DNA from 3 places in the Lonsdalea quercina genome. Region 1 is predicted to be linked to each of the others. Evidence: predicted binding sites of a transcription regulator. Region 1 holds the regulator's gene; each other region holds the start of a gene.
The links. The regulator LexA, encoded in region 1, represses DNA repair genes until DNA is damaged. The targets are predictions, from matches to a motif close to TNCTGTATGTACATACAGNA.
Positions count from the first base shown of each region.

Region 2: the regulator LexA is predicted to act here: its motif matches at 1,315-1,334, upstream of sulA (SOS-induced cell division inhibitor SulA).
Region 3: the regulator LexA is predicted to act here: its motif matches at 1,163-1,182, upstream of uvrB (excinuclease ABC subunit UvrB).

Region 1 is NZ_FNQS01000011.1:19,145-21,349, reverse strand. It holds gene plsB (glycerol-3-phosphate 1-O-acyltransferase PlsB) at 1-312, opposite strand, end outside; gene BLU64_RS14030 (diacylglycerol kinase) at 444-812, shown strand; gene lexA (transcriptional repressor LexA) at 925-1,536, shown strand; gene zur (zinc uptake transcriptional repressor Zur) at 1,740-2,205, opposite strand, start outside.
Region 2 is NZ_FNQS01000003.1:351,484-353,688, forward strand. It holds gene yccS (YccS family putative transporter) at 1-393, shown strand, start outside; gene BLU64_RS06800 (TfoX/Sxy family DNA transformation protein) at 514-1,140, opposite strand; gene sulA (SOS-induced cell division inhibitor SulA) at 1,357-1,854, shown strand.
Region 3 is NZ_FNQS01000005.1:212,864-215,068, reverse strand. It holds gene bioD (dethiobiotin synthase) at 1-632, shown strand, start outside; gene uvrB (excinuclease ABC subunit UvrB) at 1,283-2,205, shown strand, end outside.

The DNA.
Region 1 (2,205 bases):
AAGCTTGATGGATTTCTCTTTGGGCACATAGTAGCGAAATACGCGCGGGCCATTATTGACGAATACGTAGCTCGGCAGCGCTTCCCCGTCGACAATCAAGGGTTCGAGTGGGTCCTGCAGCCCCAGCGCGAGGCACTTTTCACGCAGCGTCAGTAAGTCTGCTTTGGAATTGTAGGGCAGAACGTAGAAAATAGGACGTGTAGGATCGATATCCAGCTCAGCGATCGGATCCAGAGGAATAATTTTGCTCTTTACCAAAAGTTTTAGAGGGAAATTCAATAGCTTATAGTATATTTTACGCCAACCTGACATAACAACTGAGAACCTCTTATTAGCAATGCGCCGCAAGGATAACAGAAACCTTATCGGATATCTGTGGTCATGAGACAATGGGGTAACGCCAAAATTGCGTTCGAAACTAAATAAAAAGGGAGTAAGCAAGGATCATGAATAAGGCGACCGGGATTACCCGCCTTGTCAAGGCAACGGGCTATTCGTTGCAAGGACTCAAACAGGCATGGAGGCATGAAGCGGCCTTTCGTCAGGAAACCATTCTTACTCTGGCAGGCATCATTATTGCCTGTTGGTTGCCAGTTTCAATATTAGAACGGTTATTGTTGATTGGCGCGGTAGTGCTGATTGTGATCGTCGAGTTGCTGAATAGTGCTATCGAAGCCGTGGTGGATAGAATTGGCAAGGAATATCATGAGCTTGCGGGGAGAGCGAAAGATTTTGGGTCAGCTGCGGTGCTGGTGGCTTGTCTGTTGGCGGCCGTGGTCTGGGGTGTCTTGCTGTGGGGCCATTTTGCGTGATGGCTCTCATGAATGACGCCAAAAAACAAGGCATAACGCGATTTCTCAGTTCCCATAGGCAGTTTCCCTGTATATACTCACAGCGAAACTGTATAAACAACCAGGGGGCGGAATGAAAGCTTTAACGACCAGACAACAAGAGGTTTATGATCTTATTCGCGATCATATTTCACAAACCGGTATGCCACCCACCCGAGCAGAGATCGCTAAGCAGCTGGGATTCCGCTCTCCTAATGCCGCTGAAGAACACCTAAAAGCCCTATCCCGTAAAGGCGTGATTGAGATTGTCACCGGTGCATCCCGCGGTATCCGTCTATTGATGGAAGAAGAGTCGCTCGGTCTTCCCTTGATTGGTCGCGTTGCAGCAGGGGAACCTCTCCTGGCTGAACAGCATATCGAATGTCATTATCAGGTCGATCCGACCATGTTTAAGCCAAATGCCGATTTCCTGCTGCGAGTTAGCGGTATGTCGATGAAAGACATCGGTATTCTGGATGGCGATTTATTGGCTGTGCATAAAACGCAGGATGTTCACAACGGTCAGGTTGTTGTGGCGCGCATTGAGGACGAAGTCACGGTAAAACGATTGAAGCAGCAGGGCAACAAAGTGCAACTGTTAGCTGAAAACAAAGATTTTTCACCTATCGTGGTCGATCTGAGCAAGGAAAATTTTTCTATTGAAGGACTAGCCGTCGGCGTCATTCGCAATAGCGACTGGAGTTGATAGGCCTGCTTGCTGAACGCCCCGTTTATGCATCTTCCGTTACGTTTGGTCTTTCTTGCTGAACGTAACGGGCAAAACCGAAGCAAAGCCAAACATTATTCACCGCCTCAGTCCCTTCTCCCACCTCTAATTTTTTCCTAAGATTCCATTCTCAGTATCGCCGTTCGACACTGATAAGGCCGACTCTGAAAACGATACGCTGCTCAGCGTTTTTTGATGACGATACTGTGGTCGTGGTTGCAGCTGTCGCGATGGTCGCAGGCTTCGATTTTCCTGCACTCAACGCACATACCGTGCGCTTCGACTACACTGTGGCGTAAGGAGAATCCCGTCTGGACCGCGATCTGCCGCAATATCTCTTCGATGCCTTCCGTGGGGCTTTCCGTTACCTGGCGACAACGGTCGCAGATAAATAGCGCCGAGGTATGGCTGTGTTCTTCGAAATGGTGGCACAGCACGTAGCTGTTGGTGGATTCCACTCGGTGGATAAATCCTTGTTCGAGCAGGAAATCCAACGCGCGGTAAACGGTGGGGGGCTTAGCCTGAGGTTCAGCGACACGGAGCAGATCCAACAAGTCGTAAGCGCTGATGGCGCCGGGCTGTTGGGCCATCAGACGCAGTACTTCCTGACGCTGCGGCGTAAGTCGCACGTTGCGTTGCTGACATAGT
Region 2 (2,205 bases), on a different contig from region 1:
TCAGTGGTCTCTAATATGTCCGCCGAGCCGCATGCCACTAAAGAGATACGCGAGCATGCTTTCCGGCTGATGTGTCTGAACCACACGTTGCTGAGCTATATCTCCACGCTGGGCGCCCACCGGGAAAAACTCACGTCGCCTGAAACGTTGCAGCTGCTGGATGACGCCGTTTGCTACGTGGACGACGCCTTGCATCACGAAGGCAACGATCGGGAACCACTAAGTCAACGGCTGGAGTCGCTGGAAGCGCGCATTCGCGCCGCCAATCCAGAATCTGAAAGCAAAGATCAGCTGGTCTTGCAGCAGATTGGCCTGATGAGCGAGCTATTGCCGGAGTTAGAAGCCTTAAAGGTCCAGATGGCGGAAGCGCCGGCCGGACCTGCGCAGGCTTAATCGCGTCGACTCTCGCGGTTCCATCTTCATCGCTATTCAGCGAAAACTCGTGCGCGCCAAAACTCGTGCGCGCCGAGTATCCCTGCGCGCACGGGTCCCCAGGCTGAATAATCAACCTAATCAGTGTTTAGGGCGTTTCCCCTGGCTCGCGAGGTGGTAGTTAAACCACTGCGTCAACTCCTGACGAACATGCTCCGGCAGCGCCGCCTGATGAACGCCACGAATGGCGCCCGCCAGCGCCAGCAACACGCTGAGATTGAGGTCATGTCTGACAGCGCTTAAGCGAAGAAAGCTCTGTATCTCCCCCAGTTCATGCAACTGTTCGATGTTGCGGATCCCCGCTTTCCACAGTTGCCGCTCTGTGTAGTGGTTAAGATTGGGAAGGTCTTTCAGCCTGACACTTCGCGTCCTTATGGCCTTATCGTTCCTGGCCCCCTCCAGCGATATCGACGCCAGTTGCAGGAGTTCCGGCTCGTTGTTCCACAAGGTGTTGTCCACCTCGTAATAGTTCAGAGGGACAGGTACCCCGCGGTTGGTGTAAACCATACTCGCCATCTCCCGGGCGCGGAAATGCACTTCATTTTGTCGCGACGCCCGTAGATAAAGCTCACCATTGGATACCAGCGCGAAGATAATCTTATCTGCTGCGATGCTGTAGCCGCCAAATTGAGACCGGGAACTAATGGTTCCCAAAGGGGAAAAAACGTACTTAGACTGCCGAATCCTTTTTTCACATAGCTGCTTCATAACATTGTCCTTATCATGTTCACCCTGATTGCCAAATCGCAATATACGTAACGGGAACAAGTAATTAAGCATACGAAAACGGTTGCCTCAAATACAAAATCGCGTTGCTAGACATTCCCTGTAAATTATGCGAGGCGCTTTCAAATTCCGATTGATCTTTATTTATACACGCATTACTGTATGCGCATACAGTAACTCTGCCGGTGGAATTCACTTATGCGCACACAACTCGTCAATGCTCGCCGCTTCTCTCAGTCTTCTTTACGCACGCAGGATGCGCCTGCGGTCGCACCTAACGGCGGCGGCATCATCAGTGAAATTGTCTACAGCGACGATCAGCCGATTCTGGCGCCCCTGCTGCTGCCGTTATTGCAGCAATTAGGGTTGCAGTCTCGCTGGTTGTTATGGCTGGCGCCGCAGCAGAAACTCAGCCGTGCCTGGCTACAGCAAGCCGGCTTGCCGCTCGATAAAATGATTGAACTTCATCATATCAATCCGGCGGTGACGTTAGAGGCAATGGAAAAAGCCTTGAGAACGGGAAACTACAGTGCGGTGTTGTGTTGGTTGCCGACGGAGCTGGAAAACGAAGAAAAAATGCGCCTGCGCGAGGCGGCGGAAAGCGGAAATACATACGGATTTATCATGCGACCAGAGCGAAAAGCCATCAACAGACCATTTTCTACGTTAAAAATTCACTCCAGATTGTATCATTAAGTAAATTAAGAGTATTCCTACGGGGGAAGAGCGCTAAGTTAAAGATCCCCCGCAGGCATTGAGTTCTTTACTCCCCGCCTCTCATCACCGCCCATAAATAAACTGTTCAAACTGACAAATTAATCTATTATTTGTTAGTAAGTATGTGTGAAACGCTAGGTTTTTGTCTGAGGCTTCTAACATCATACTTGTAACTTTTGCATCACGTTGTAGACTTTACTCGCAGGAGTTGCTCTTCATATAACATCAGCTGACTGGTGAGAATAATTAAGAGCAATGTCTCCTTCAAAAAGATTTTAACCAAAGGTTTATTATCTCGAAGAGCTAATTACCTGTTTGGATGATAATGAG
Region 3 (2,205 bases), on a different contig from region 1:
TCGCCAGCGCCGCGCTATTACAGGCGGCAGGACGCCTAGGTTATCTCACCGCGGGCTATAAGCCGGTGGCCTCCGGCTGCGAGATGACGCCGGAAGGGTTACGTAACCGGGATGCGCTGTGGTTGCAGGCCAACAGCCGTCTGGCGTTGGCCTATGACGAAGTCAACCCGTTGGCTTTCGCCGAGCCGACGTCGCCTCATATCATCAGCGCGGAAGAGGGGCGCCCGATCGCGTTCAACGCGCTCAGCGCAGGTTTGCGCGCGCTGACGGCCCGTGCGGAGTGGGTGCTGGTGGAAGGAGCTGGCGGGTGGTTCACGCCGCTTTCCGGACGGCAGACCTTTGCAGACTGGGTGGGGGAAGAACAACTGCCGGTCATTCTTGTCGTCGGCGTCAAGCTGGGTTGCATTAATCACGCCATGCTGACCGCGCAGGCGGTGCAGCAGGCCGGGCTGACGCTGGCGGGGTGGATCGCCAATGACGTCGCCCCTCCGGGGAAACGTCATCAGGAGTATCTGCAGGCGCTTCAGCAGCTCATTTCCGCGCCGATGCTGGGAGAAATCCCGCATTTGACTCATCCAGACCCTCTGCAGAATCTGGGGCAATATCTGGACCCTTCAGTACTTTGCGCCTAATCGGCAACCGAAAGACCAAAGGCGCTAAAAGATTGATAGGGAAAATCATCTTGAAAAAAATATTTTCACGGTGAGCTTGGGTGTTTTTTTTGACGTTAATCAACACTCAAGCGCCTTTTTTTCTCATGCCAGATCACCATCACGCGGCAAAATAAACTTAAAAAAAATGATTGCGTCTTCATACAGTGAGTCTGGGTCGTTATCTCCAACTCAGTACCGCCGGGCTGTTGTGGGAGTTATCCACCATTTCTGTGGATAACTGTGTGCATGAGGATTAGAAAAGCTCATTCAGCCGAGAGCTGGCGCGGGTTTTACTCGGGTTGACGGTATTCTCGGCTTTTTATCAAAAACCATATAAATCAATAAATTAACTAAAATCAAGCGTCATTTAACAGGCCATTGAAGAGTTGTGTATATTCCGTTCAACGTTCAAGACATTTTGATGTCATTGCGATGACAGCTGGGGATAAAATGCGACTGCGCGCTGGCTAAGGGCATCTCAGTATGCTAAAGCGGCACACGGGACTTGAGGCTGTTGTTATATCCAGTATCATGCGGCTGGCATTCATCCCGATCGCTTTCCATACTGAGAATGTCGACATTGTGACCGACCGTCTTTTTTTCATCTCTCCAATCAGGTAGCCCTGCTCATGAGTAAAGAATTTAAACTGCATTCCGCCTACCAACCCGCAGGCGACCAACCGGAAGCGATTCGCAAACTGAAAGAGGGGTTGGAAGACGGCCTGGCACACCAGACATTGCTCGGCGTGACCGGGTCTGGCAAGACCTTCACTGTGGCTAACGTCATCGCCGACCTTAACCGGCCGACGATGGTGCTGGCGCCCAACAAAACCCTGGCGGCGCAGCTGTATGGCGAAATGAAGGAGTTCTTCCCTGAGAACGCGGTGGAGTACTTCGTCTCTTACTATGACTACTATCAGCCGGAAGCCTACGTGCCGAGTTCGGATACGTTCATCGAGAAAGATGCGTCGGTGAACGAACATATCGAGCAGATGCGTCTCTCCGCCACCAAAGCGTTGCTGGAGCGGCGCGATGTCGTGGTGGTGGCTTCCGTCTCGGCTATCTATGGTCTGGGCGATAAGGCGCTGTATCTGAAAATGATATTGCACCTGTCGCAAGGCATGCTGATCGGTCAGCGAGATATTTTGCGTCGATTGGCTGAATTGCAGTATGCCCGTAACGATCAGGCTTTCCAGCGCGGCACCTTCCGGGTGCGTGGCGATGTCATCGACATCTATCCGGCGGAGTCGGACGACGTAGCGCTGCGTGTCGAGCTGTTCGACGACGAAGTGGAGCGGCTGTCGTTGTTTGATTCGCTGACCGGTCAGATCATCAGTAACGTGCCGCGTTTTACCATTTATCCCAAGACGCACTACGTCACGCCGCGCGAGCGCATCCTCCAGGCGATGGAAGAGATCAAGGCAGAGTTGGCCGACCGCCGCAAGGTGATGCTCGCCAACAACAAACTGCTGGAAGAACAGCGTCTGATGCAGCGCACCACGTTCGACCTGGAAATGATGAACGAGTTGGGTTACTGCTCCGGCATCGAGAA